Regions from separate parts of the Pseudomonas sp. R1-18 genome, predicted to be linked through region 2. Evidence: predicted binding sites of a transcription regulator. Region 2 holds the regulator's gene; each other region holds the start of a gene.

Region 1 (7,181 bases), 1.2 Mb from region 2:
TGTGCAGTGGCAACAGAGTCAGGCGCATACGCTGCTGTTGCAGCATCGCTATCTGCCCCAGAGCAGCACCGAATGGCTGCTGGGCGAGCCCATCGACGAATGGGTAATCACCGAGAGCGGCCTGCGCTACAAGGTCGACTTCGGCAAGAAGCAGAACAGCGGGCTGTTCCTCGACATGCGCTATGGCCGCGACTGGGTGCGTGCCCAGGCGCAGGGCAAGCGGATCCTCAATCTGTTTGCCTACACCTGCGGTTTTTCGGTCGCGGCCATCGCTGGCGGCGCCGACCACGTAGTGAACCTGGACATGGCGCGCGCGGCGCTGAATCGCGGGCGCGAGAATCATCACCTCAACGGCCACGATCTGAGTCGCGTCAGCTTTCTGGGGCATGACCTCTTCAAGTCCTGGGCCAAGGTAACCCGCATGGGCCCTTATGACCTGATCATCATTGACCCGCCCTCATTTCAGAAGGGCAGCTTCATGCTCGACAAGGATTATCAGCGGGTTCTGAGGCGGCTGCCGGAGTTGCTGGACGAGAACGGCTCGGTGCTGGCGTGCATGAATGATCCGGCTGTAGGGCCTGAGTTTTTGATCCGGCATACGGCAGTCGAGGCGCCGGGCCTGCGTTTTGAACAGCGCCTGGAAAATCCGCCGGAATTCCCCGACGCCCGTGAAGACGGCGGGTTGAAGGCTCTGGTGTTCAAGGCCGAAGGCGAGTCGCGTAGCGGCTGGGCGTAATGAGCGTAGGCGTTGCGCGCCGTCCGTCGCGGGCAAGCGCGCTCCTAGACACACTGCTTCCCTACGCGCTCAATCGGGAAATCACATCGTTCAGGCCTACAGACAGGCCATGCAGATCCTGGCTCGCGCCCTGGGTGCGCTTGACGTTGTCCTGGTTGGTCACCGCGATCGCCGTGATTTCGGTCAGGTTGCGCGAGATGTCCTCGGCGACCGAGGTCTGCTCCTCGGCAGCGGTGGCGATCTGACGGTTCATGTCACGGATGTTCTCGACTGCAAGCGTAATACGCTGCAAGGTTTCGCCGGCCTGGGTCACCTGCTCGACGCTCTCCTCGCTGCGCGCCTGGCCACCCTGAATGGCCTGTACCGCATCGGTCGCGCCGGTCTGCACCGAATTGATGATCTGATTGATTTCCGCAGTCGACTCAGCGGTGCGCTTCGCTAGCGTGCGGACTTCATCGGCAACCACCGCGAACCCGCGCCCGGCTTCTCCGGCACGCGCCGCTTCGATGGCGGCGTTCAATGCCAGCAGGTTGGTCTGGTCCGCGATACCGCGAATTACTTCCAGCACCTTGCCGATCCGGCCACTGTCGGTTTCCAGGCGTTGGACCACACCGGCGGTGGAGGCTATTTCATTGCGCATGCGGGTGATGGTGGCGATGGTCGACTGCATGACCTTTTCCCCGCTCTGCGCGCTGTGATCGGCGTCGTCGGCCGCGCGTGCGGCATCAGCGGCGTGACGTGCCACTTCCTGCGCGGTGGCGGACATTTCGGTCATGGCCGTCGCGACCTGATCGGTGCGCTCGAACTGTTCGTGGGTGCCCTGCGCCATCAACGCGGCGATGGCTTTCAGTTCGCCGCCAGCGGTATCCAGATCGGTGGTGCTGCGCTTGAGGCGCGCAAAAGTGTCAGCCAGAAAATCGCGCAGGGTGTTGGCAGCAGCCGCCAGCCGGCCCAGTTCATCGCGGCGACTGATGTCGACCCGCTCGCCGAACTTGCCCTCGGACAGCCTGGCAACGTACTCGATCAGCATGCTGATCGGCTTGACCACGTTGCGATTGACCATCCACAGCGTCAGCAAGCCTACCAACAGCGCCGACACCAGCATCACCAGCGTACCGATCAGAATGGTGCGATCCGCAGCCTGGCTGATCTGGGCCGACTGTGCGCTGCTGAATGCATGCAACTGCTCGACCAGTACAGCCATCTGCTCGCTGGTCTGGCGATCCACGCCTTTGACCGCCTGATCACCCGCTGCCGCATCGCCGCCGGCGGCGACGAACGCGTCACGACCGTTGCGGTAGGCCGCGCCCAGCTCGCGATGTTCCTGCCTGAGTTTTTCGACCTGGTTCTTGAGGTCTGCGTCGGTGCTCTTCAAGCCGCCAAGTTTACCCAGAGTGTCTTGGACCGCTCGCTCCTGAGCTTCAAACCGTGTCCAGTATTTGTCACGCTCGGCGGCGGTCTTGCCACGCAACAACACGTTCTTCCATTCCTGAACCTGGACTTTGAAGTGCAGGTTCGCTTCATCGACCAGCTGCGACGCCTGCACCGGACCTTGCAACAGCTCGCGATAAGCCTGGACGTTCTGAGACAGGAAGTTGAAGCAGGCCAGCGCAATCAAGAGGATCACGATCAGGCTGCCACTGAGCATGGCAAGAATTTGTAGCCGCAAGGATTTGGACATGACGAAATCTCGGGAAAGTAGTTTGCGCTTCAACGCGAATGAATGGTGCTACTTCCCTGTCGCTGCCGTGTTCAGGCAGCGTGCCTTGGGTCTATCGACCTATCCGCTGATTTCTTTAATCAGGTTACGAACGTCCACGATTATGGATCCAATCGGTAGCTAACTGGCGTAATAAAAATGTCAGGAACAGGCTGCCGCCGGTCACTCGGAAAGCCCGAAGACCTGGCTGGGGCGACGCAGTGAAGGGTCAAACGGATTGATCTTCGCGCTTATCGCCGAAGCCTCGCGCTTGAGCAATTCGACCACCGTTTGCAGGCGATCAGGCCCGAGGCGATCGCTGATGGTCGCCACGCTCAGGGCCGCGACGGCACGCCCCGTGCGATCAAGGATGGGAACCGCCAGCCCGGCCATTCCCGGCAAGGCTCCGGTGTTGCGCGAGGCATAGCCCAGACGGCGTACGTTGTCGATCTCGGACCTGAGCAGCACCTCATCGTACAGATGGAAATCCTTGAGGCGTGGCAGGTTGTAGCGGATTACCGTCTCGCGCTCTTCTTCAGGCAGGAACGCCAGAATCGCGAGGCTGCCCTGCCCCACGCCCAATGCGACTCGCCCGCCGATATCCCCGGTGAAGGTACGAATCGGGTATGGCCCTTCGCTGCGGTCCAGACAGATGGCGTCGAAACCGCTGCGGGCCAGCAGAAATAATGAATCTCCGAGTGATGCCGACAGACGCAACAGACTTGGCCGGACCAGATCGCGCAGGTTGCCGGGATTGCCTGCCTTCGCGGCCAGTGCGAAAAACTCGATACTCAACCGATAGCGCCTGGAGAGCGAATCCTGCTCGACCATGCCTTCCTCGACCAGGCTGCGCAGCAAGCGATGGGTCGTGGGCTGGGACAGGCCGACGCGTTGCGCCAGTTGGGTCACCCGTTCCCCGCCTTCAGCGCAATCGCCCAGGCAACGGAGCACGGCAAACAGTCGGCAAACCGCGCCGACACCGACAACATTCTCACCTTCATTCCGCTCAGTGGAATTCATGGGTGATTACCTCCGTTGTCGATTCAATGAGTGGAAGAATTTGAAAATAAATATTGTTCAGTGAAATTCCTCGTTGAGCGCATCCTAGCCTTCGACCTAATCTGAGTCCACAGGGGCGATTTGAACAATCATCGGTAGCCGACTCAGAGCGAGCACCAACGTCCACCCGAGCTGCATGACTTCACTTCGCATCTGCCCATGACAAACGCGTGCTCCGGCGCGCCTGACAACAAGGTGCAAGCAGCCATGGCATTTTTGCAGCTCGAAGGTCTCTCCAAGCGTTACGGCTCGATCGACGCCGTGGTCGCCACTCACCTGGCTGTCGAACAGGGTGAGTTCGTTTCTCTTCTTGGCCCGTCGGGCTGCGGCAAGACCACCACCCTGCAAATGATCGCCGGCTTCGTCGAAGTCAGCGAAGGCCGCATCGTGCTCGATGGGCGCGATATCACCCATGCCAAGCCCAGCAGCCGTGGCCTGGGTGTGGTCTTCCAGAGCTACGCGCTGTTTCCGCACATGACGGTGACCGATAACGTCGCCTTCGGTCTGCGCATGCGCAAGGTGTCCGCCGCCGAAATCCGCAGCCGGGTCGCGCGAGTGCTGGAGCTGGTGCGTCTGAACCAGCACGCCGAACGTTATCCGCGCGAGCTTTCCGGCGGCCAGCGACAGCGCGTCGCCCTCGCCCGCGCGCTGGTCATCGAGCCGCCGGTCCTGCTGCTTGATGAACCGCTGTCCAACCTCGACGCCAATCTGCGCGAAGAGATGCAGTTCGAGATTCGGCGTATCCAGAACGAGGTCGGGATTACCACGCTGATGGTCACCCACGATCAGGCCGAGGCGCTGTCCATCAGTGACCGTGTGGTGGTCATGCAGGCCGGGCGCATCACCCAGATCGACGAACCCTACAAACTTTACGAACACCCGCGCACCCGCTTCATCTCCGGTTTCGTCGGCAAGGCCAACATGCTGCCCGGCGATCTGGACAGCGCCGGGTGCCCGCAGGTCCGCCAGTTGCCGGGCGAAGGTGCATTGACCCTGAGCCTGCGTCCGGAAAAGATCGATCTGGTGGCTACCGGCTGCGGGCGATTGTCCGGGCGAATCGTGACCCGCTACTTCCTCGGCAGCCAGTGGCTTTACCGAATCCAGACCGGCGTCGGTGAGGTCACGGTGGTGCGTCGCAATGACGGCCTGGCGCCGCTGGAGGAAGGTACGCCGGTCGGTCTGGACTGGCCATCCGAGTTGCTGCGTGTATTGGATGCCGACGAGGTACATGCATGAGCGCGCTGACCGAAATACGCCGGGGCGGTCGCGGCTACTGGCTGTCGGCCCCCGCACTGGCGTTGTACATCGGCTTGCTGGTGCTGCCGCTGGGCCTGACGCTGGTGTTGTCGTTCAATGTGTTCGACTACGAAGTCGGGGTCAAAAGCGACAGCTACACCCTTGGCCACTACGTGGCGGTGCTCACCGACTCCTATTTCTATGAAATTTTCCTGCGTACCTTCTGGATCAGCGCGCTGGTGACGTTCCTCTGTGTGCTGATCGGCGTGCCCGAGGCTTACATCCTCAGCCGCATGCGCACGCCCTGGCGCTCGATCTTTCTGATCCTGATCCTCACGCCGCTGCTGATTTCGGTCGTGGTTCGGGCGTTCGGCTGGAGCCTGCTGCTCGGTGCCGACGGGCTGATCAACCAGGCATTGCAGGCCATGGGCGGGCGTCCGGTGAAGATGCTCTATACGCCTTTTGCGGTGATCATCGCCCTGGTTCACGTGATGCTGCCGTTCATGATCATTCCGGTCTGGACCTCGCTGCAGAAGCTCGATCCCACCGCCGAACAGGCCGCGCTGTCGCTTGGTGCGAGCCAGGCCAAGGTTATGCGCATGATTGTGCTGCCGCAGGTCATGCCGGGTGTGCTTTCCGGTTCGCTGATCGTCTTCGGCCTGGCCGCAAGCTCGTTCGCCATTCCCGGTCTGTTGGGCGGTCGCCGTCTGAAGATGGTCGCGACCGTGGTCTACGACCAATACCTTTCGGAACTCAACTGGCCCATGGGCGCAACGATTGCGGTGGCGTTGCTGCTGGTGAATCTGCTGATCATGCTGTCCTGGAATCGCATGATCGAAGGCCGCTACAAGAAATCCCTGGGGGTATGAGCATGTCCAGAAACGGTTCTTTGGCGTTGACCTTCCATGCTCTGGTAGTGGTTTTTATGATGGCTCCGCTGGTCGTGGTGTGTCTGGTCGCCTTCACACCGGAGAACACTTTGAGCCTGCCCACCACCGAGTTCTCGCTGCGCTGGTTCAGGGCGATTTTCGAGCGCGCGGACTTCGTCGACTCGTTCTACAACAGTCTGATTCTGGCGTTCGTTTCCGCCACGCTGGCGACGCTGATCGCGGTGCCCGCTGCGCTGGCGATCACTCGCCACGAGTTTCCCGGTCGCAATTTCTTCAATGCGCTGTTTCTGTCGCCAATCATCATTCCGCATCTGGTGCTTGGTGTGGCGATGCTGCGCCTGTTCGCGCTGATGGGCGTCAACGGCAGTTTTACCTGGCTGATTCTGGCCCACACGCTGGTGATCACTCCCTACGTGCTGCGCCTGGTGCTGGCGGCGGCCATCGGCATCGACCGCAGCGCCGAGCAGGCGGCCGAATCGCTGGGCGCCAGCCGTTTCACACTGTTTCGTCAGATCACCCTGCCCATGATCCTGCCCGGTGTCGCGGGAGGCTGGCTGCTGGCGTTCATCAACAGTTTCGACGAGGTGACGCTGTCGATCTTCGTCACCTCGCCGGCGACCCAGACCCTGCCGGTGCGCATGTACGTGTATGCCACCGAATCCATCGACCCGATGATGGCCGCGGTATCGGCGCTGGTCATCGCCCTGACTGCGGCGACCATGATCCTGCTCGACCGGGTGTACGGCCTGGATCGGGTGCTGGTCGGCAGACATTAACTCGAGGTGCGGAGCGTCGCTGTCATGGCATTGTTGAAACGATTGGTCGAAACCGACCGCCCGAGCCTGGCGTTCACCCTCGACGGCAAGCCCGCAAGCGGCCTGCTGGGCGACACGCTGTTGACCGCCGTGCTGACGGCTGGCGATCACCTGCGCGGCAGCGACTTCAGCGCCGAGCCGCGCGCCGGTTTTTGCCTGATGGGTGCCTGCCAGGACTGTTGGGTCCGGCTGGGTGACGGTCGGCGGGTGCGAGCCTGCTCGACGTTGCTGGAGGCCGGTCAGGAGGTCAGCCGCGAGCCTGGGCGTGTGCAGTGCGCGGGGACGAATCCATGAATGCCGCTGGGAAAGAGGCGCTGAGCGAATCCGGCTCCAACGGCGACCCGACCGGGAAGGCGGTGGTGATCATCGGTGCCGGGCCTGCGGGCATCCGCGCTGCCGAGACCCTGCTCGCCCACGGCGTGCGACCGTGCCTGATCGATGAAGGCTTGCGCGGCGGCGGGCAGATCTACCGTCGCCAGCCCGAGAACTTCGCGCGTTCCGCCAAGGCTCTTTATGGCTTTGAAGCGGGCAAGGCTTCGGCTGTCCACCAGACGCTCGACGCCTTGGCAACCACCATCGATTACCGTCCGCAAACGCTGGTGTGGAACGCCGAGAACGGCCGGCTCGATACGCTGCGAGAAGGTCGCGCCGGCCGCGTTGATTATCAACAGCTGATCGTCGCCACGGGCGCGACCGACCGGATCCTGCCGGTGCCCGGCTGGACGCTGCCGGGCGTTTACAGCCTG
Region 2 (7,181 bases):
CTGATCGATCAGCCCGAAGCCAAGCGCCGTCGTGCCGAAGTTGCCCAGGAGGCCGAGTTCTACGGTTCCATGGACGGTGCGAGCAAATTCGTTCGCGGCGACGCCATTGCCGGTCTGCTGATTCTGTTCATCAACCTCATCGGCGGTGTGCTGGTCGGTATCTTCCAGCACAGCATGAGCTTCGCCGACGCGGGTCGTGTCTACACCTTGCTGACCATCGGTGACGGTTTGGTGGCGCAATTGCCATCACTGCTGCTGTCCACCGCCGCCGCCATCATGGTGACCCGTGCTTCCGGTTCGGAAGAAATGGGCAAGATGATCAATCGCCAGATGTTCACGTCGTACAAGGCGCTCGCCGTGTCCGCCGCGATCATGGTGGTGATGGGTCTGGTTCCCGGCATGCCGCACTTCGCGTTCATCAGCCTGGGCCTGGTGGCTGGCGGGGCCGCTTACCTGCTGTGGAAGAAAGAGAATCGTGTGCAGGTCGAAGCACTGGCTGAAGTGCAGCGTCAGCAGGATCTGCTGCCGTCACCGACCCGTGCGCAGGAAACCAAGGAACTGGGCTGGGATGACGTTACCCCGATCGATATCATCGGCCTGGAAGTCGGCTATCGCCTGATTCCGCTGGTGGATCGCAATCAGGGTGGTCAGCTGTTGGCGCGGATCAAGGGCGTGCGCAAGAAGCTCTCTCAGGAACTGGGTTTTCTGATGCCGACCGTTCACATCCGCGACAACCTCGATCTGGCGCCAAGCGCCTATCGGTTGACGCTGATGGGTGTGATCCTGGCCGAAGCCGAGATCTATCCGGATCGCGAACTGGCGATCAACCCGGGCCAGGTGTTCGGTACGCTGAACGGTATTACCGCCAGAGACCCGGCGTTCGGCCTGGAAGCGGTATGGATCGAGATCAGCCAGCGCAGTCAGGCGCAGTCACTCGGTTATACCGTAGTCGACGCCAGCACCGTGGTCGCGACGCACCTCAACCAGATCTTGTACAAACACTCCCATGAACTGATCGGCCATGAAGAAGTCCAGCAATTGATGCAACTGCTGGCTAAAAGCTCGCCGAAGCTCGCTGAAGAGCTGGTGCCTGGGGTGCTGTCGCTGTCCGCCTTGCTCAATGTTTTGCAGGCGCTGCTCGCCGAGCACGTACCGGTTCGGGATATTCGCAGCATTGCAGAAGCTATCGCCAACAACGCCGGCAAGAGTCAAGATACCGCCGCTCTGGTGGCAGCGGTTCGCGTCGGTTTGAGCCGCGCAATCGTCCAAAGCATTGTAGGCATTGAGCCTGAGCTGCCAGTTATCACCCTGGAACCAAGGTTGGAACAGATATTGCTCAATAGTTTGCAGAAGGCTGGTCAGGGTCAAGAAGAAGGCGTTCTTCTCGAACCAAGCATGGCTGAAAAGCTCCAGCGTTCGTTGATCGAGGCCGCCCAGCGTCAAGAGATGCAAGGGCAGCCGGTAATTCTCCTGGTAGCAGGCCCGATTCGGGCGATGCTGTCACGATTTGGACGATTGGCTGTACCGAACATGCATGTTCTGGCGTATCAGGAAATTCCTGATAACAAGCAAGTCACCATCGTAGCGACTGTCGGGCCTAACGGCTGAGGTAAAGAGTCATGCAAGTTAAGCGATTTTTCGCCGCCGATATGCGTCAAGCCATGAAGCTGGTTCGTGATGAACTGGGCGCCGAGGCGGCCATCATCGGTAACCGGCGCATTGCTGGCGGCGTCGAGCTGACTGCCGCTCTCGATTACAAGCTGTCCGCACTGGCGCCACGCGTGCCGAACATGGAGCTGGAGGACGAGCTGCGCAAGACTCAGTCGCGCATCGTCTCCGCTCAGGCCGAGCTTAACAACCGCAGTGACAGCGATGCGTCGATCAATCTGCAGTTGTTCTCGGGCAAGCCGCTCTCCGGCCCCGACACACATATCGAGCCGACGCTCGAAGAACCGCCGCGTCCTTACACGTACGCGCCGCCGGCTGCTGCCGCAGAACCGGCCAGCGGTCAGCGTGCCTACGAGTCGATGCGCGCTGAATTGAATGGCCTGCGCGAGCTGCTGGAAGTCCAGCTCGGCTCCCTGGCCTGGACCCAGCTGCAGGGCAGTCGTCCGCAGCAGGCCAACCTCTGGCGTCGCCTGCAACGCGTCGGCCTGTCCGGCCCGCTGTCGCGTGACCTGCTGGCGATGGTTCCTGACACCGATGAACCGCGTCAGGCCTGGCGGATGCTGCTGGCTCACCTGGCTCGCATGATTGCTGTACCTGAAGTCGAGCCGCTGGAAGAGGGCGGTGTGATCGCTCTGGTGGGTCCTGCCGGTATGGGCAAGACCACCACCCTGGCGAAGCTGGCCGCCCGTTACGTGCTGAAATACGGCGCGCAGAACATCGCGCTGGTCAGCATGGACAGCTTCCGCATCGGCGCCCAGGAACAGCTGAAGACGCTCGGTCGCATTCTGAATGTGCCGGTGACCCATCTGGATCCTGGCCAGTCGCTGGCTCAGGCGCTGGAGCCTCTGGTTCGCAAGCGCGTGGTGTTGATCGACACCGCCGGCTTGCAGGCCAGCGATCCTGCGCTGCGTCTGCAACTGGAGAGCCTGGCGGGTCGTGGCATCAAGGCGCGTAATTACCTGGTGCTGGCGACAACCAGCCAGAAGCAGGTTCTGACCGCCGCGTATCACAGTTACAAGCGTTGTGGCCTGGCCGGATGCATTCTGACCAAGCTTGATGAAACCGCGAGTCTTGGCGAAGTGTTGAGCCTTGCGATCAGCCATGAGTTGCCCGTGGCGTATCTGACTGACGGGCCGCGCATTCCTGACGATGTACATCTGCCGCGTCGTCACCAGTTGGTGAGCCGTGCAGTGAGTGTGCAGATGCAGGACGAACCGAGTGAAGAAGCGATGGCTGATATGTTTGCCGACCTCTATCACAACCCCGGCAAGAGAGTGGGTTAAGTGATGGTTAATACTGGAATGTCCCTGCATCAATGGTCTGCCAGGCATCGTTCGGTTTCGAGCGTGCAGCCCGTAATGTGGCTTCGGTCTACGCAAGACAAGGTAAAGAGATAACATGGGCAGCATGCATCCCGTTCAGGTCATCGCGGTGACCGGTGGCAAAGGTGGCGTAGGCAAGACGAACGTGTCGGTGAACCTTTCACTGGCTTTGGCCGAGCTCGGTCGGCGTGTGATGCTGCTGGATGCCGATCTGGGTCTGGCCAACGTCGACGTCCTGCTGGGCCTGACGCCCAAGCGCACGCTCGCCGATGTCATGGAAGGGCGTTGCGAGCTGCGCGACGTGCTCCTGCAGGGGCCGGGCGGGGTACGTATCGTGCCTGCCGCTTCCGGCACCCAGAGCATGGTGCATCTGTCGCCCGCGCAGCATGCCGGCCTGATCCAGGCGTTCAGCGAGATTGGCGACAATCTCGACGTGCTGGTGATCGATACGGCCGCCGGGATCGGCGAGTCGGTGGTCAGTTTCGTACGCGCGGCTCAGGAAGTATTGCTGGTGGTCTGCGATGAGCCGACCTCCATCACCGATGCGTACGCGCTGATCAAATTGCTTAACCGCGACTACGGCATGAACCGTTTCAGGGTGCTGGCCAACATGGCGCAGAGCCCGCAGGAAGGTCGCAACCTGTTCGCCAAACTGACCAAGGTCACGGACCGTTTCCTGGACGTGGCCCTGCAGTATGTCGGTGCGGTGCCTTACGATGAGTGCGTGCGCAAGGCTGTGCAGAAACAGCGCGCTGTCTATGAGGCGTTCCCGCGTTCCAAGTGTGCATTGGCCTTCAAGGCCATCGCCCAGAAAGTAGATACCTGGCCGCTGCCGGCCAATCCACGAGGTCATCTTGAGTTCTTCGTCGAGCGACTTGTTCACCAGACCAGCGCAGGGCCTGTCCAATGACAGCGAGCGGGTACCAAATGTATAGCAAGGCTTCCAGAAATTCGCAGTACGAGCTGATCGAGCGCTATGCGCCCCTGGTCAAGCGTATCGCCTATCACTTGCTGGCGCGCCTGCCGGCCAGCGTTCAGGTCGAAGATCTGATCCAGGCCGGTATGATCGGCCTGCTGGAAGTGTCCACTAAATACGACTCCACCAAGGGTGCGAGTTTCGAGACTTACGCCGGGATCCGGATTCGCGGTGCGATGCTCGACGAAGTGCGAAAAGGTGACTGGGCGCCTCGCTCGGTGCACCGCAATACGCGCATGGTCAGTGACGCAATTCGTGCAATTGAATCGAAAACCGGCCGTGACGCTAAAGATCACGAAGTTGCTGCCGAACTCCAGTTGAGTCTCGACGACTACTACGGGATTTTGAACGACACCCTGGGCAGCCGACTGTTCAGTTTCGACGACTTGCTTCAGGACGGCGAACATGAAGGGCTGCACGAGGACGGCGCGAGCGGTTCGCTCGAACCGTCGCGCGATCTGGAAGACGAGCGCTTCCAGGCCGCGTTGGCCGAAGCAATCGCCAACCTGCCGGAGCGCGAGCGTCTGGTGTTGGCGCTGTACTACGACGAAGAGCTGAATCTCAAGGAAATCGGTGAGGTCCTTGGAGTCAGTGAATCGCGGGTCAGTCAGTTACACAGCCAGTGCGCAGCTCGTTTGCGAGGGCGTTTGGGAGAGTGGCGAGCGCGTTGACAGATGGCGGCATCCGCAAGGGTGCCGATGTCTGCATCCCGGCTGTGCAGAGCGTTACGTGGTTACAGGGACGGATCGGCAAGCGGCCTTTCGGGTACACACCTGATGGCCGCTTGCAGTATGTGCCTGTTGGTTTGCCAAGCCCGTCGTGTTTCGTACAGCCGGGGGTGTGCTGTGCCAGTATTGAGTAAACAGCGTGTTCAGGTGCTGAACGCGTCAAAGACTGCTTGGAGGTCGAATTGGACAAGAACATGAAAATCCTCATCGTTGATGACTTCTCAACGATGCGGCGGATCATCAAGAACCTGTTGCGTGACCTTGGGTTCACCAACACTTCGGAAGCGGATGACGGTATTACCGCGCTGCCGATGCTGCAAAGCGGCGCCTTTGACTTTCTGGTGACCGACTGGAACATGCCGGGCATGTCCGGTATCGATCTGTTGCGCCAGGTCCGTCAGGACGAGCGCCTCAAGAGTCTTCCCGTGCTGATGGTAACCGCCGAAGCCAAGCGTGAGCAGATCATCGAGGCCGCTCAGGCCGGTGTGAATGGTTACGTGGTCAAGCCGTTCACAGCCCAGGTGCTGCAAGAGAAGATCGAAAAGATCTTTGAACGCGTCAATAGCTGATGCATGCCGCGAGGGCGCTATGGAGAACAGAGATTCATTGGGTGACTTCGAGTCGACCCTGAAGAAACACGCACAAGAGCTCGTCAGCAGCCTGGAAAAAGGTCGGTTCGGCGACGCTGTGCAACTTATCCATGAGCTGAACCAGACCCGTGATCGCGGCCTGTACCAGGAAGTCGGCAAACTGACCCGCGAGCTGCACAGCGCGATCGTCAATTTTCAGATTGACCCGCACATGCCGCAAGCTGAAGAAGTATCGCAGATCACGGACGCTACCGAGCGCCTGTCGTATGTGGTGCGACTGACCGAGGGCGCGGCCAACCGCACCATGGACCTGGTGGAACAGAGCACGCCGTTGATGAACGGCCTGAGCTCGGATGCCAAGGCCTTGAGCGCGGACTGGGGACGTTTCATGCGCCGTGAAATCGGTGCCGAAGAGTTTCGTGATCTGGCCAAGCGGGTCGACGGTTTCCTGACGCGTAGCGAAAAGGAAACCCACGCTGTCGCGGCGCACCTCAACGACATTCTGCTGGCCCAGGATTATCAGGATCTTACCGGCCAGGTGATCAAGCGCGTCACGCAGCTGGTCACGGAAGTGGAGGGCAACCTGCTCAAGCTGGTGTTGATGGCCAGTCACGTCGACCGCTTTGCGGGAATCGAACATGACTCGGCGGCGATGCTTGCAGAAAAAGATCCTAAAAAACATCTCACCCAGGGTGAAGGTCCGCAGATTCATGCCGATAAACGTGAAGACGTCGTATCCGGTCAGGATGATGTAGACGATCTGCTATCGAGCCTCGGCTTCTAGGTCTGTTGACGGTTAATTTTAGGGAGCACCCCATGAGCTTCGGCGCCGATGAAGAAATCCTTCAGGATTTTCTGGTAGAGGCCGGCGAGATTCTGGAGCAGTTGTCGGAGCAATTGGTCGAGCTGGAAAGCCGACCGGATGATGCCGACCTGCTCAATGCAATTTTTCGCGGTTTTCACACTGTAAAAGGGGGCGCCGGCTTCCTCCAGCTCCATGAGCTGGTGGAGTGCTGCCACATCGCCGAAAACGTGTTCGACATCCTGCGCAAGGGTGAGCGACGCGTCGACTCCGAGTTGATGGACGTAGTCCTGGAAGCTCTGGACACCGTCAACAGCATGTTTGGTCAGGTTCGTGAACGAACCGAAATCACACCGGCTACTCCGGAACTGCTGGCGGCGCTGTCGCGTCTGGCGGAGCCTGAATCGGCAGAGCCGCAGGCCGCCGAGCCTGCGCCCGTGGTCGAGGCGGCACCGGTGGCGGTTGCAGAACCGGCCAGTGACGACATTACCGACACCGAATTCGAACAACTGCTCGATTCGCTACAGGGCGCCAAGTCCGCAGCTATCGCGCCGGCCGCACAAGTACCGGCGGCAGCACCTGCCCCAGGCGACGAAATCACCGATTCGGAATTCGAGTCGCTGCTCGATCAGCTGCATGGCAAGGGCAAGTTCGCGCCTGAAGTCGCTGCTGGTCCGGCACCGGCCGCCGCGCCTGCCGCTGGCAAGCCGGTCGCCGGCGACGAGATCACCGATGACGAATTTGAAGCGTTGCTTGATCAGTTGCATGGCAAGGGCTCGTTTGACGGCAGCGTAGCCGCCAGCGCCCCGGCCGCGAAACCGGCGGCGCCCGCAGCTGCGAAGGCTGCGCCGGCGTCCGACGAGATCACCGATCACGAATTTGAAAGCCTGCTGGACGAACTGCACGGCAAGGGCAAGTTCGAGCCTGCCGCGGTTGCCGGCGCTGCTGCGCCTGCACCCGCTGCGGCAGCACCGGCCGCAACAGCCGTGGCCAAGCCTGCGCCGGCTCCAGCCGCCAAGGCCGAACCCGCGCCTGCGCCAGCCAGGGCCGCCGCGCCGGCACCAGCCCGTGCGCCAGCCGCAACTGGCGAGAAAC
Region 3 (7,181 bases), 160 kb from region 2:
CGAGCAAAGCGGCGGAAGAAAACGGGTTTGACGATTGGCGCGCTGCAGATGTGACCAACAGCGAATCTCTAAACGAGGCGCTAAGGACGATCGACAGGGTCGATCACCTGGTACTTCTGGCTGGGACGTTCGTCGCCGGGAAAGTACTTGAGGCAGACGTTGCGTATCTGCGCAAGGCGTTCGATGAACGCATCTGGGCTGCCGTTCATGCGCTGAAAGCGGTTGAAGGTCGCTTGTCTCGGGACGGCTCAGTTACGTTTATTTCCGGATCGCTTGCAGATCGTCCTAACGCTCATGGGACTGCGGTGCTGGCAGCCGCGTCCGCAGCCATGGAAGCCTTTGCGCGAGGCTTGGCATTGGAGCTGGCCCCAATCCGCGTCAACACGCTTTCGCCCGGCCCCATTGATACGCCTCTGATAGCCAAGACTATGGGAGAGGGACGGGATGGATTCGTCGCTGCGCTGGAGAGCGCGCTTCCACTGCATCGGCTCGGCACTGCTGAAGAGGCTGGAGCGGCGGTAGTCTTTCTAATGCACAACGGGTTCATGAACGGCGCAACCATCAATGTCGATGGCGGTGCACGGCTGATCTGACCATTTTCTCACGTCCAATTGCTAGGGGGTCCTATGACAAAAATCTCTAACGCAGTACCTGCAATGATCGCTCTCTCCGTTGGCTCCGCGATGGCAGAAAGCAATCCGGTGCCTGAGCACACTACTCAGGCGTTCCTCGCTGCACTGGCTGCGGGTGGTGGAAAGCCGCTTGAGCAAATGGCTCCTGTCGACGCACGAGCGGTACTGACGGGAGCCCAGAACTCCGTAAAGGTCGACATGTCCGGCATTGAGGTTTCCGACAAGACAATTTCTGTCGACGGGAAAGAGATCAGGCTGAAAGTGATCCGTCCAGAAAATGTAAAAGGCGTTCTGCCAGCGTTTATGTTCTTCCATGGAGGCGGCTGGGTGCTGGGAGACTATCCAACTCATGCCCGCCTGATCCGTGACCTGGTGGTCTCGTCGGGGGCTATCGCAGTGTATGTGGACTATACGCCGTCGCCGGAAGCTCGATATCCAACTGCGATTAACCAAGCCTATGCTGCGACGAAGTGGGTCGCCGAAAATGGTCAGCAAATTCACGTTGATGGCAAACGCCTAGCGGTAGCGGGTAACAGCGTGGGCGGCAATATGGCAGCTGTCGTCAGCATCATGGCTAAAGAAAAAGCGACGCCGAAACTGCGGTTCCAACTCCTGCTGTGGCCTGTGACGGATTCAAACTTCGAAACCGGCACTTACAAACAGTTCGCTGATGGACATTTCCTGACCAGGAATATGATGAGTTGGTTTTGGGACAACTACACCACAAGCGCCGCCGAACGCTCACAGATTCATGCGTCTCCGCTCAGGGCCTCTCTTGAGCAGCTCAAAGGGCTGCCTCCAGCCTTGATACAGACCGCAGGACTCGACGTGTTGCGTGATGAGGGAGAGGCTTACGCCCAGAAGCTGGATGCCGCTGGCGTTGACGTGACCGCAGTTCGCTACAACGGCATGATCCATGACTATGGTCTCCTCAATCCGTTAAGTAACGTGCCGGAAGTAAAAGCCTCTATGAGGCAAGCCGGGAGCGAGCTCCGAGCTCACCTTAACTGATGCCGCCTGCTGGCTGAGCGCAGCCAGCAGATGCTGACGCTACATCGAAGCCGGTCTGTGTAAGACCGGCAACACTGCAAGGTCAGGAGGGACAAGTTATGACGGGCTTGACGCATAAATGCGCGTTGGCAATGTTATCGGCCTGCATCCTGTTTGCCGGTTGCGTAGCGCCTCGGTCTGCATCACATAGTCCACCTGTGCAGCTAGAGCCGTTGGGCCAGACCATCCCCCGAAGTACTGAGCGCACCGCGACGATCGAGCGAATTATCGCCAATGACCCAGTTGTTATTTCATCGCACAAGCCGGTACTCAAGCCGACACAAAGTAACGATAGTCGTATTGCCGTGTTGCGTAAGGAGCTCGGATTCACGTTACCTGACAGCTATTGGGAGCTTTACAAGCAAAACCTGGAAGCCCTTCAATTCGACCTTGACCATCAGCATGATGCCGCCCGCGCGCAATACATCAGGACTTACAGCGACGAGTTGGATCGGGTAGACGGCAGCACGCTTCAGGTGATATCGACCGCACCCGAAACATTGGATGAAAAAACCAGGCAACAATGGAGTACGCGGATGAGCGATCGACTCATACAGTACGTAATGACCAGTGAGGCATCATTCAAGATTGCAACGCAGGCCCATTTGGACCGCATGGCCGCTATGGACCGGCAATACGATGTCTGTGCGCTAAAAGCTGATTGTTGGGACGCCCCAGCTCGCAAATAGAAACGGAATAGCCGTCTTTGGGTCGCTATAGCTGACGGCTGGCTATCGACCGTTAGCCCATCCTCACCACATCTTCTGTTCGACTTAAAAGGTTTCGGCAACAGATCGAGCGTAGCTAATCATTTGCTGTCGCTCGTCCTCCGACTGCGTCCACCTGGCAGGCTTGTCCGCTAGCGGTTGATCTGACTCCAGAGAAACTGGCGTGGATCGACCGCTGTTCAGGCGTCAGACCGAGAAGCGGGCAACCAGGGTGTTCAGGCTGGTGGCCAGTTTCGATAGCTCCTGGCTGGCTGCGCTGGTCTGGTTTGCGCCGTCAGAGGTCTGCACGGCCAGGTCGCGAATGTTGACCAGGTTGCGGTCGACCTCACGGGCGACTTGCGCTTGTTCCTCGGAGGCGCTGGCGATAACAAGGTTTCGTTCGCTGATCTGGTTAATGGCATCGGTGATGCGGTCCAGCGCTCCACCAGCGTCCTGAGCGATTTCCAGCGTCTGGCGAGCCCGCTGCGTGCTGGTTTGCATGGCATCCATGGCACCGGCCGAGCCTTTCTGAATAGTCCCTACCATCTGCTCGATTTCCTGCGTCGATGTTTGCGTGCGATGTGCCAATGCACGCACTTCATCGGCCACCACCGCAAAACCTCTGCCGGCCTCACCCGCTCGCGCCGCTTCGATTGCCGCGTTCAGCGCCAGCAGATTGGTTTGCTCGGCAATGGCGCGAATCACGTCGAGCACCTTGCTGATGTTCGTCACACCATCGCCGAGGTTTTTGACTTCCTCGGAGGTGCGGATGACGTCATCAGAAAGAAGGCGGATGGACTCCACAGTTTTCGAAACCTGTTGCTGGCCATGCTTGGCGGTCTGAGTCGACTCCTTGGACGCTTCAAAGGTAGCGACGGCGTTGCGCGCCACTTCATCCACTGCAGCCGTCATTTCGTTAACCGCTGCGGCGGCTTGCTCGATCTCATGGTTCTGTTGATGCAGCCCGCGGGTTGAGTCTTCCGTAACGGCATTCAACTCCTCGGCGGCAGAGGCCAGCTGGTTCGAGGAATCGGCAATGTTAAGAATGGTGCTCTTCAAGTTCTGTTGCATAGTTTGCAGAGCGTTGAGCAATTGGGCCGGTTCATCTACACCCGCAGCGTCGAACGACTCGGTGAGGTCCCCTTTGGCGATGACTTGCGCCACTCGTACCGCCTGCGTCAGTGGCCGCGTGATGCTCCTGGTAAACAGCAAGGCCATGAGCCCGGTCGACACTGCGGCCACGATGATGAATGCGAATACCCCGGTTATAGCTTCCGCATAGGCTTGATCGGCCTGCTGATCAGAGTCGGTCGCGCCGTCCTGGTTGATCTTGGTAAGCGCGGCCATTTGCACGCTTAACTCATCAGACGCCTTCTTATACTTGCCACCCAGCAACGCGAGCATATCGCCGGGTTTGTCTGCGTTGGAAAGCTGGACCAGTTCACCACTGACCGCGTTGTACTCGCCGACCAGTTTTTTGAAGCTCTGGTACTGCGCTCGCTCCACGTCATCGTCGATGAGCTTTTCGTAGCGCGTCATCGCTTCGACGAGCTGTCCGTTCAGTTCCGCGATGCGAGCCATTGTGACGCGCACCTTGGCGTCCTCACGGTCAACAAAAAGGCGATAAGCCGTGATGCGCAAACGCAGCATGGACTCGTTAATAGCATTGAGGGCCGAGAGGCTTGGAATACCCTTGTCGGAAAGGTCTTCACCCTGCGTACGCACGCTCTTGAGCTGATACATGGCGAACAGACCCAGCAGAATGACCAGCGCACCAATAATGGAGAAACTGATCAGGGCTCTTGGGGCGATTTTAAGCTGGCGCATGGGTTGTTCCCGGCGTTAGGGGCGTATGCAATGTATCGCCTGAAACGGGGTAATCATGAGGAGCAAACGGGGAAAGTTCACTTCCCTGCTTTAACGGTCTGAATTTGACCGGTTGGTCCGGTCGACCGCGATCGCCAGCAAGCTAGCTCCCACGCATTGCGGCGCGCCTTGGCCCGTGGGAGGGAGCTTGCTCGCGACTGCAGTCTGGCTGAACCTGCATTTCAACTGGATGACCGCAATCGCCAGCAAGCTGCCTCCCACAGAAGCCGCGTCCTGCCGGCTCTTTCGAATCCGGCGCAGTCGAAGTGGAACGACTTCAGCCGCAAAAAGGCTGCGGGAATCGACCCATAGTTGCCGGTGGCTAATCGTAGAAAACCGTCGTTCAGAGTCGGAGCAACCGTGAAACCCAGACGGGGTCGGGATATCCTGCTGGTCCCGAACCGGACTTGCATTCATGGAGGAAAAATGCGGATTTATATTACAGGCGCTTCGTGCGCGGGCGTAACCACTTTGGGTCGTAACCTCGCAACGTTGCTCGGTGTGCAACACGCCGATGTTGATGATTCTTTCTGGATGCCCACGAACCCACCTTTTACAACCAGACGACCCGTCGATGAGCGCGTGCTATTGATACAGCAGAAACTCGGTAAGAGTGATTGGGTGCTGACCGGCTCTTGTATGGAATGGGGCGACGCGCTGATCGCAGGTGCCGACCTGATAGTTTTCGTCGTTACGGCAGCAGCTGTTCGGCTTGAGCGGCTGACTGCACGTGAAGAAGCACGCTTCGGAGATCGAATAGCTCCGGGTGGCGACATGCATGGAACCCATGTGGCTTTTCGGGAGTGGGCGTCGCAGTACGACAATCCGAATTTTTCAGGACGTAACCGAGCATGGCACGAGGCGTGGCTATCAAGGCAAACGTCACCGGTCGTGCGCATTGACGGCACGAACAATCCAGAAAATATGGCTGCGCAAGTCATCCGCGCGTTGTCAGCAGCATTGCAGCAACCCAAAAATGGGACGGCTGAGATATACCCGACAACAGGCTAGTGATGTCACCTTAAATCAAGAGCTGCCGGTCGCCGCCAGCAGACTTTCATTCGCGGCCAAATACACATAGCGGAATCTATGGTAAATCTGCGCAGCCCGGGATGATCCGGCCTCGTTTGTCCAGGAGATGTGGAATGCTGGAATCAGCCGACGTTCTGGCCTTCGCCGCTATCGCACTGGGCATGGTGCTCACCCCCGGCCCTAACATGGTGTACTTGATCTCTCGGTCAATTTGCCAAGGGAGAGCAGCTGGATTGATCTCGCTTGGCGGGGTTGCGCTCGGCTTTATCTTCTACATGCTGTGCGCTGCGTTCGGCATCACTGCGCTGGTGCTTGCGGTGCCATTCGCCTATGACACTATCCGTTTCGCCGGAGCCGTCTACTTGTTGTGGCTGGCTTGGCAAGCCGTACGCCCGGGCGGGCGTTCGCCCTTTGAAGTGAGGAGCCTTCCGAAAGACAGTCCTCGCAAGCTTTTCCTCATGGATTTTCTAACGAATCTGCTAAATCCTAAGGCCGCTGTCCTGTACCTGTCGCTGCTACCCCAATTTATCGAACCGGCAAACGGCAGCGTGCTGGGCCAGGCACTTGCCCTGGGTACAATCCAGATCAGTATCAGCGTGTTGGTCAATGCGCTGATCGCCATGTCCGCTGCTTCGGTAGCACTGTTCTTCATTCGCCGTCCGGGTTTTGCGTTGGTTCAACGCTGGATAATGGGAACGGTGCTCGCCAGTCTCGCAATCAAAATGGCAGTCGAGGCGCGGCGGTGATGAGCTGCGCCATCCCCTGACTTGCATCGATTCCCAACGCAATCGATCCGAAGTTAATCCACAACAAGCAACTATGGCTGCACTTTCTTCAGCGCCTTCATCTGCAGATTCGCCCTTTTAACGGCAGCCATTTTTTCCGGTCGCTTCATGCGTTTCCACTTCCTGATGTCTTCTTTACTTCGCCCGCAGCTCACGCACAGGTCACCACTCAACTGGCAAACCGAGATACAGGGATTTTCAATTTCTTTAGCCATGTCAGTCTCTGCTTACCGTGTCCGGGCCAGGCGCTTTTGCCAATTACCACCATGGGCGCGGGCGCATTCTTCCTCGGAGTCGAAGTGGACCTGGCGGTCTGAAAGATTCAGATCGATGTCAGCCTCCCTCAATGCGATGGCGATCAGTTCGAAAATACGGGCTTTGGCGTTGACCAGGGCAAGTTCTTTATCAGCCACGGTTTCGAACACCCAGACTACCCTCAGGGTTTCAGCCAGCGCGGCGAGGTCCGCGGTGTGGGTGAGCCAGGTAAAGCCGCCGATCTCGGTTTTTGCTGTTTCGCAGGCCTCGGTAAGCGTGGCGATCAACCGACGTTCGATCCGTGCGAGTTCGCGTTTCCCTTGGGGCATTGGGGTTTCCTTTGAAAGCGGTGGGCATCGAGTCAGGCGAGGCGAAACTCGACCGTCAGATGGCTGACTTCGTGGACTGGCTTGAGGCGTTCACGAATGCTGTCGGCGCTCGTGGTCGGCTCGCCCAGAACGCTGACGATGGCTGCATGGGCTTGCGGTCCGACCCGCCAGACATGCAAGTCGGTGATGGTGGCATCCCCCGGCTTCTCCACAAGCTCGCGGATTTCCTCGGCCACGTGCGTATCTGTCTGGTCCAGCAGTACGCTTGCGGTGACACCCATCAAGGTCCATGCCCAGCGCGCAATGACGACTGCGCCGACAAGGCCGATGACCGGGTCCAGCCAGACCCAGCCGAGATAGCGGCCGGCGAGCAGTGCGGCAATTGCCAGGACGGAAGTCAGCGCGTCCGCGACGACGTGGGCATACGCCGATTTCAGATTGTTGTCGTCCCCATGGTGGGCATGGCCGTGATCGTGATGGTCGTGCTCATGAGTGTGCCCATGATGGTGTCCATGACCCAGCAGC
Region 4 (7,181 bases), 1.7 Mb from region 2:
TGATCCTAGCAGTGCAAATGTGCAATGCAAAACTGCGTTTAAGCTGGACAGGTAGTGCAACGGAGCGGCCCACGCAGCCGGTGCCGACGGGCTTGTGCCGATTCAGCAAGAACTTGACGAGTATTCTGATGGACACTGATGTCACACAAGGGACTTCCTTGGGTTCCATGCATGACTGACAAATACGCGCCACGCCAATGGGCGCCCCACGAGCGCCCGGTAATGCCGGGCTCGCCTTCCACGCCTCTGCATTCCACGAGGCGCAGATGGGCGTTCGCAATTATCGGAGTGATCGTCGCGCTGACAGGCGGGCTCGGCAACGCGCTGGTTGTCGCCAACCTGCCTTACCTGCAAGGCGCGCTTGGCGCCACGTCACAGGACATTGCCTGGCTGCCCGCCGCGTACATCATGACCAACGTGTCTATGAACCTGCTGCTGGTGAAATTTCGCCAGCAGTTCGGGCTGCGCACTTTCACCGAGCTGTTCCTGGTGCTGTATGTGCTGGTGACGCTGGCGCACCTGTTCGTCAATGACATCGGGTCCGCCATTGCCGTGCGCGCCGCCCACGGGATGGTGGGCGCTGCGCTCACCACGCTCGGCCTGTATTACATGATCCAGGCGTTTCCGCAGAAATGGCGGGTCAAGGCAATGGTGCTGGGGCTGGGCATGTCGCAACTGGCGACACCATTGGCGCGGCTGGTCTCCGAGGATCTGCTGCAGATTGCCGAATGGCGCGGCCTGTACCTGTTCGAGCTGGGCATGGCGCTGCTTTCGCTCGGTTGCGTACTGATCCTCAAGCTTCCGCCCGGCGACCGTTTCAAGGCTTTCGAAAAACTCGACTTTCTGACCTTCACATTGCTGGCCACCGGCGTCGCGCTGCTGTGTGCCGTGCTGTCGCTTGGGCGCATCGAGTGGTGGCTGGAAGCGCCATGGATCGGGCTGGCCTCGGCGGGCTCTATCGTGCTGATCTGCGCCGGACTGGCCATCGAGCACAATCGCACCAACCCATTGTTGATCACGCGCTGGCTGGGCAGCGGCTCGATTCTGCGCCTTGGGCTGGCGGTGATGCTGTTTCGTATCGTGATGTCGGAACAATCGACAGGCGCAGTAGGTTTCTTGCAAATGCTGAACATGGGCAGCCAGCAGTTGCATACGCTCTATCTGGTGATGCTGCTGGGCAGCATTGCCGGGCTGGCGACCAGCGCGCTCACCATCAACCCGGCGCACCTGATCAAGCCGCTGCTGATTTCCCTCGCGATGATGGCAGTCGGAGCGTGGATGGACAGCGGTTCGACTAACCTGACGCGTCAGTCAAACCTGTACTTCAGCCAGTTCCTGCTGGCCTTCGGCGGCACTTTTTTCCTTGGCCCGACCCTGGTGCTCGGCATCAGCGGCGTACTGGCCAACCCGCGCAACATGATCAGCTTCTCCGTGCTGTTCGGGATTACCCAGAACCTGGGCGGGCTGATCGGGTCGGCGGTATTAGGCACCTTTCAGATCGTGCGCGAGAAATTTCACTCCAGCCACATCGTTGAACATCTGACCTTGACCAATCCCCTGGTCCAGGCGCGGGTGCAGAGCTACAGCGCCAGCTACAACGCGACGATCGCCGATCCGGCGCTGCGCAACACGCAAGGCGTGCGCGCGCTGGCGACCTCGGCTACGCGCGAAGCCAACGTACTGGCCTATAACGACGTATTCATGCTGATTGCCTTGATTGCCGTGCTGACCATGATCTGGATTTCAGTGCGGGTGCTCTGGCTCAAAATGACCACCCAGCCTTTGCCGCTTGCGCCTGTGGCGCCCGCGGCTCCGCCCTCCGTACCTCAAAGCGGCGCCCAACCTTCATGACTGATCCCAAAACCCCTGACAACCAGCCAACCCGAGATGCCGCCAGCGGCGAACAACCACATCGCGCGGACGGCCCGCCGCCAGCGCCGCTCAAGGCGCCGGTTACCAGCCAGCCACGCTCGACTCGCAAGCGAGTCATCTCGTCGATGATTTTTGGCGGCGTCGCGCTGATCGGCGTTCTGGTCGTGCTCTATGCCTGGCAACTGCCGCCGTTCGGCAGCCCGATCGAAAGTACCGAGAACGCTCAGGTGCACGGTCAGACTACGGTCATCGGGCCGCAACTGAGCGGTTACGTGCACGAAGTGCCAGTGCAGGACTTCCAGTTCGTCAAGGCGGGTGACTTGCTGGTGCGCCTCGATGACCGCATCTATCGGCAGCGGCTGGAGCAGGCTGTCGCGCAGTTGGCGATGCAGAAGGCTTCACTGGCCAACAACCTGCAACAGCGCCGCAGTGCCGAGGCAACCATCGGGCAACGTGAGGCCGAGCTGCATAACAGCATCGCCCAGAGCCGCAAGAGCGCCGCCGACTTGCGCCGCAGCCAGGCGCTGGTCCCCGACGGGTCGATATCCAAAAGCGAACTGGACGTGGCGCTCGCCGCGGACGCCCAGGCAAGCGCCGCCGTTGCCCAGGCGAGGGCGGCGGTACTGATTGCCAAGGAAGACCTGCGGACGGTGATCGTCAACCGCGGCTCACTCGAAGCCTCAGTGGCCAATGCCGAGGCGGCCATCGAACTGGCGCGCATCGACCTGGACAACACCCGCATCGTCGCCCCGCGCGACGGACAACTGGGGCAGATCGGCGTGCGCTTGGGTGCGTACGTCAACTCCGGCGCGCAGCTCATGGCGCTGGTGCCTGACCGGTTGTGGATTGTCGCCAACATGAAGGAAACCCAGATGGCCGATGTACGCCTGGGCCAGCCGGTGAGCTTCACCGTTGATGCGCTGAACCATTACAAGATGCACGGCCGCGTGCAGCGCATATCGCCAGCCACTGGTTCGGAGTTCAGCGTAATGCCGGCGGACAACGCGACCGGTAACTTCGTGAAAATCTCCCAACGTATTCCGGTGCGCATCATTGTCGATCCCGACCAGCCAAATCTGGACCGCCTGCGGCCCGGCATGTCGGTGGTGGTCAGTATTGACACCAGCGGGGAGGGCGCTGTGCCGCCGGATCCGGCGGGGAAATGAGGACGTAATCGAGCGGCAGTTTTTGCTGCTGCTGCGCGCCAGATCGTCGGATTGCCGCCCAGGACAAGTCCACTCCCACAGGTCATGGTCGCTGCATTGTCTGTGGGAGCGACCTTGGTCGCGATCTGGCGCGCAGCGGCAGTAGAAACTGGCGACCGGACAGGTTCAGGAGACCGCATCGCTTTCATCGCCAGCGAGCTGCCTCCCACATGTCCTCGCCGCGAGCACGATGTATCGCCGCAGGACGTTTGCGAGATTGCAGACAGTTGCTGCCTCCTACCAGATATCGCTGAAAAATGTGGACTAAACCATCGCCAACGGCATCTTGCGCGTGGGCGCGGGCCAGGCGCGGTCGAGGTCGGCGAGGTCCTGCGCACTCAACGCAATCTGCATCGCCGCCACATTGAGCCGGATGTGCTCCGGATCCGTCGCCTTGGGAATCGCAATCATATTGTCCTGGCGCAGAACCCACGCCAGGCAGATCTGCGCCGGCGTTGCATTGTGGCGCTGGGCAACTTCCTGAAGCGCCGGGTGATACAACAGATCACCGGCCTGGCCAATCGGGCAGTAGGCCATGAGCGGCAGGTGGCGGTTCGCCGCCCACGGCAACAGGTCGAACTCGATGCCGCGCTGCTCGGGGTTGTACAAGACCTGATTGGTCGCGCATGCCGGGTTGTCGAGCTCCATCATGTCCGAGACATCGAAGTTGGACACGCCCCAGCTCCCGATCTTACCGGCTTCGCGCAAACGCTCGAACGCTTCAACGGTTTCCGACAGCGGATGTTGCCCCGGCCAGTGCAGCAAGTAGAGGTCGATATAATCGGTGTTCATCCGCCGCAGGCTGGCTTCGCAGGACGCCTGCATCCCTTTGAGGCTCGCGTTATGCGGATAAACCTTGCTGACGATGAAGACCTTGTCGCGTTGCCCGGCTATCGCCTGGCCGACGATTTCTTCGGCGCCGCCGTCGGCATACATTTCGGCGGTGTCGATCAGGGTCAGGCCCTGTTCGATGCCCCGGCACAATCCGGCGATTTCGGCTGAACGCTGCTGGGCTTTTTCGCCCATATGCCAGGTGCCCTGTCCCAGCACCGGCACGGTCTTGCCGGCCAGTTCCAGTGTGCGCATGTGACCCCCCCGCAATTAAGTGGATGCAGTTATGTAGACAGGGCTCTGGCAACAAGGCCTGCACGAGGTTCCGTGCAGGCTGTCGGTGTGGGCTCGCTAGACGCGAAATTGCTTGAGCAGGCCATTGAGCTGTTCGCTCAGGCCGCGCAGGTGCTGGCTGGCGCCGGTCGACTGTTCCGCCGCGAGCGCGGTGCTTTGCGACAGCTGCGCGGCCTGGGTCACGTTCTGGTTGATGTCGTCCACCACGTGCGATTGCTGCAGGGTAGCGCTGGCGATTGACGCATTCAGACTGTTGAGGTTGCGCAAGGCCTGGCTGATCGACGTCAGGCTCTGCCCGGCCTGATTGGCCTGTTCGATGGTCAGCTGCGACGAGCGACTGCTGTCACCGATCACTTTGACGGCGGCGTCCGAGTGGCGTTGCAGGCGCTCGATCATGCCCTGGATTTCCGCCGTGGATTTCTGGGTGCGCTGGGCCAGCAGGCGCACTTCATCGGCCACCACCGCAAAGCCCCGACCCTGTTCACCGGCGCGCGCGGCTTCAATCGCCGCGTTGAGCGCCAGCAGGTTGGTCTGCTCGGCGATCGAGCTGATCACTTCGAGCACACTGCCGATCTGCGTGCTTTCGCTGGCCAGCGTGTGCATGACCTCGACCGCCTGACCGATGGTCCCGGAAAGGTGTTCGATCTGACGCAGGCTGTTGTCGATGTTGACCTGGCCCTGCTGCGCCTGGGACTCGGCGTCGCGCATTTCGCTGGCCGCATGCTCGGCGTTCTTCGCCACGTCCTGCACGCCGTAAGTCACCTCGTTGACTGCGGTGGCCACCAGATCCATCTGCTGCGACTGCTGCTGACTGCGCGCCTGAGCCTGTTCGGCATTGTGGCCCAGTTCGCTGGAGGCTTGCGCCAGCCCCACCGCGGAGGTCTGCAACTGGCCGACCACGCTGCGCAACTTGGCGACGAAAGCGTTGAAATGCCGGGCCAGTTCGGCCACTTCATCGTTGCCTTCGGTTTCCAGTGTGCGGGTCAGGTCACTTTCGCCACTGGAAATGTCAGCCATGGCCTGGACCGTCATACGTAGCGGCAACACGATGCTGCGCACGATCAGCGTCAGCAGGACGAACAGGATCAGCACGATGCCGGCGCTGTACATCAGCGCATTGATCATTTGCTGGCGGAACTCTGCGGCCACGTCATCGACGTAGACACCCGAGCCGAGAATCCAGCCCCAGGGCTGGAATAGCTGAACGTACGAAGTTTTCTTTACCGGTTCGCTGGCGCCGGGCTTGGGCCAGCGATAATCGACCAGCCCGGCGCCCTGACTTTTGGCGACGGTGACCATTTCATTGAAGACTGCAAACCCGTCCGGATCCCGGATGCCCGACAGGTCCTGGCCTTCCAGTTTGGGATTGGTGGGGTGCATGACCATGACCGGTCGCAGGTCATTGATCCACAGATAGTCGCCCTGGTCGTAACGCAGTACGCGGATTTCCTTGAGCGCCTGCTGCTGGGCAGCCTCGCGGGTCATGGTTCCGGCCGCTTCCAGACCCTGATAGTAGGACAGCACGCCGCTGACGGTCTGCACCACATGCATGGTCTTTTCCGCCTTGGCCAGATACAGGTCGTCATGGATCTGCTTGAGCATGGCCGCAGCCAGGACGAAGAGCATCAGCACAGAAACGATAAGAATCAGCCATAGCCGCCGGCTGATGGACAAACTGCGCATTTTCATGTTCTTCACCCCAATGTCGTTATTTTTGTTTTTGCCAATGGCAGAGCGGCTGTGCGCCGTTTCTTGTTCTTCTCTACAGCGTCTCGGCGCACCATGACCAAACCTGAGCCCCGAGTCACGTTTTTTTACACGCGTCTCATTCTGTAGGTGATGGCTTACAGCAACGCAGGCTTTTGCCTATGGTGTGAGCGTTGGGGCGGGCGTAGGATCCAATTCAACAGCTGCAGCGAAGGATCGTTGCGGTGATCAGGGAGGATCGACCATTGCCAGGAGGCAGCCGACAGGATGTTGGAATGGTCATGTTCGCAAAACGACCCGCTTCGGCGGGTTTTTTGCTTTCTGCGGTTCGGGTTTTTTCAGTCGGGCTCGCAGCCTTTGAGCACCAGACGCAGGATCGTCCGGGTCGCGGCCTCGTAGTCGGCGTCGTCCAGCCGCTCCTTGCCGGTGACCGTGGAGATCTGCCAGTCAAAGTCGGCGTAGGTCTGGGTTGCCGCCCAGATGGTGAACATCAGGTGATGAGGGTCTAGCGGGGCGATCTGCCCGCTGTCGATCCAGGCCTGAATGCATTTGATGTTGTGCAGGGCCTGAGCGTTGAGCTGTTCGACCTGCTGGGGCGTGAGGTGCGGAGCGCCGTGCATGATCTCGCTGGCGAACACCTTGGAGGCGAACGGCAGATCGCGGGAAATCCGTATCTTGGCCCGGATGTAGCCGCTCAGCACCTCGGCCGGCACGCCCTGGGCGTCGAAGGGTGCCGAGGCTCGCAGAATAGGCTCGATGATGCTCTCCAGTACCTCGCGGTACAGGTTTTCCTTGGACTTGAAGTAGTAATAGACGTTGGGTTTGGGCAGCCCGGCCTTGGCGGCAATATCACCAGTCTTGGTGGCGGCAAACCCTTTATCGGCGAATTCTTCGCTGGCGGCGCGCAGAATGAGTTCTTTATTGCGCTCGCGAATACTGCTCATGACCCGGTTGTTCCCTTGCCTGCACGGCGGTGGCACATGGTAGCACCGGGCCGACGGCAGGCTCAATCGCGGGCAATCGCCCTGTGAGAGCGGACCGGCGGCGTTCCGCTTGTCCGCCAAGTCTCATGCCCGGATGACCTATCTGGTGCGAATGTATCGGCTTCTTCGCGGACAAGTCCGCTCCTGCAGGCAGTTCCATTTCTGGCAGGCCAATTCCCGCAGAGAACACCAAACATTTCAGCATCGGGCCGGTCAAACCCCTTGTCACGCCAATGACCGCAGGCTGTGATTCAATACGCGCTGTTGTGTTTCATCTCTTGCTCAAGGA

Evidence for each region. Region 2 encodes FliA, which starts transcription of late flagellar genes. Its sites were predicted from a motif close to CTAAAGTTTNNNNNNNNNNNGCCGNTAA; they were not measured.
Region 1: J3P77_RS12860 (methyl-accepting chemotaxis protein) is a predicted target of FliA. The motif match lies at 2,509-2,536, and genes of this name have one in related genera.
Region 3: J3P77_RS08275 (methyl-accepting chemotaxis protein) is a predicted target of FliA. The motif match lies at 4,249-4,276, and genes of this name have one in related genera.
Region 4: J3P77_RS15070 (methyl-accepting chemotaxis protein) is a predicted target of FliA. The motif match lies at 5,972-5,999, and genes of this name have one in related genera.

Annotation. Positions count from the first base shown of each region.
Region 1 covers NZ_CP071658.1:2,787,880-2,795,060, forward strand. Annotated here, with positions in the region: gene J3P77_RS12855 (class I SAM-dependent methyltransferase) at 1-736, shown strand, start outside; gene J3P77_RS12860 (methyl-accepting chemotaxis protein) at 798-2,417, opposite strand; gene J3P77_RS12865 (IclR family transcriptional regulator) at 2,619-3,455, opposite strand; gene J3P77_RS12870 (ABC transporter ATP-binding protein) at 3,702-4,730, shown strand; gene J3P77_RS12875 (ABC transporter permease) at 4,727-5,599, shown strand; gene J3P77_RS12880 (ABC transporter permease) at 5,602-6,396, shown strand; gene J3P77_RS12885 ((2Fe-2S)-binding protein) at 6,421-6,729, shown strand; gene J3P77_RS12890 (FAD-dependent oxidoreductase) at 6,726-7,181, shown strand, end outside.
Region 2 covers NZ_CP071658.1:1,598,743-1,605,923, forward strand. Annotated here, with positions in the region: gene flhA (flagellar biosynthesis protein FlhA) at 1-1,608, shown strand, start outside; gene flhF (flagellar biosynthesis protein FlhF) at 1,620-2,951, shown strand; gene fleN (flagellar synthesis regulator FleN) at 3,067-3,900, shown strand; gene fliA (RNA polymerase sigma factor FliA) at 3,897-4,637, shown strand; gene J3P77_RS07480 (chemotaxis response regulator CheY) at 4,889-5,263, shown strand; gene J3P77_RS07485 (protein phosphatase CheZ) at 5,283-6,068, shown strand; gene J3P77_RS07490 (chemotaxis protein CheA) at 6,101-7,181, shown strand, end outside.
Region 3 covers NZ_CP071658.1:1,762,011-1,769,191, forward strand. Annotated here, with positions in the region: gene J3P77_RS08260 (SDR family oxidoreductase) at 1-593, shown strand, start outside; gene J3P77_RS08265 (alpha/beta hydrolase) at 627-1,643, shown strand; gene J3P77_RS08270 (hypothetical protein) at 1,856-2,371, shown strand; gene J3P77_RS08275 (methyl-accepting chemotaxis protein) at 2,597-4,216, opposite strand; gene J3P77_RS08280 (adenylate kinase) at 4,682-5,266, shown strand; gene J3P77_RS08285 (LysE family translocator) at 5,401-6,033, shown strand; gene J3P77_RS08290 (DUF1289 domain-containing protein) at 6,105-6,287, opposite strand; gene J3P77_RS08295 (hypothetical protein) at 6,300-6,656, opposite strand; partial or broken gene dmeF (CDF family Co(II)/Ni(II) efflux transporter DmeF) at 6,689-7,181, opposite strand, start outside.
Region 4 covers NZ_CP071658.1:3,281,442-3,288,622, reverse strand. Annotated here, with positions in the region: gene J3P77_RS15085 (MFS transporter) at 172-1,851, shown strand; gene J3P77_RS15080 (HlyD family secretion protein) at 1,848-3,038, shown strand; gene J3P77_RS15075 (aldo/keto reductase) at 3,342-4,163, opposite strand; gene J3P77_RS15070 (methyl-accepting chemotaxis protein) at 4,260-5,891, opposite strand; gene J3P77_RS15065 (TetR/AcrR family transcriptional regulator) at 6,248-6,853, opposite strand.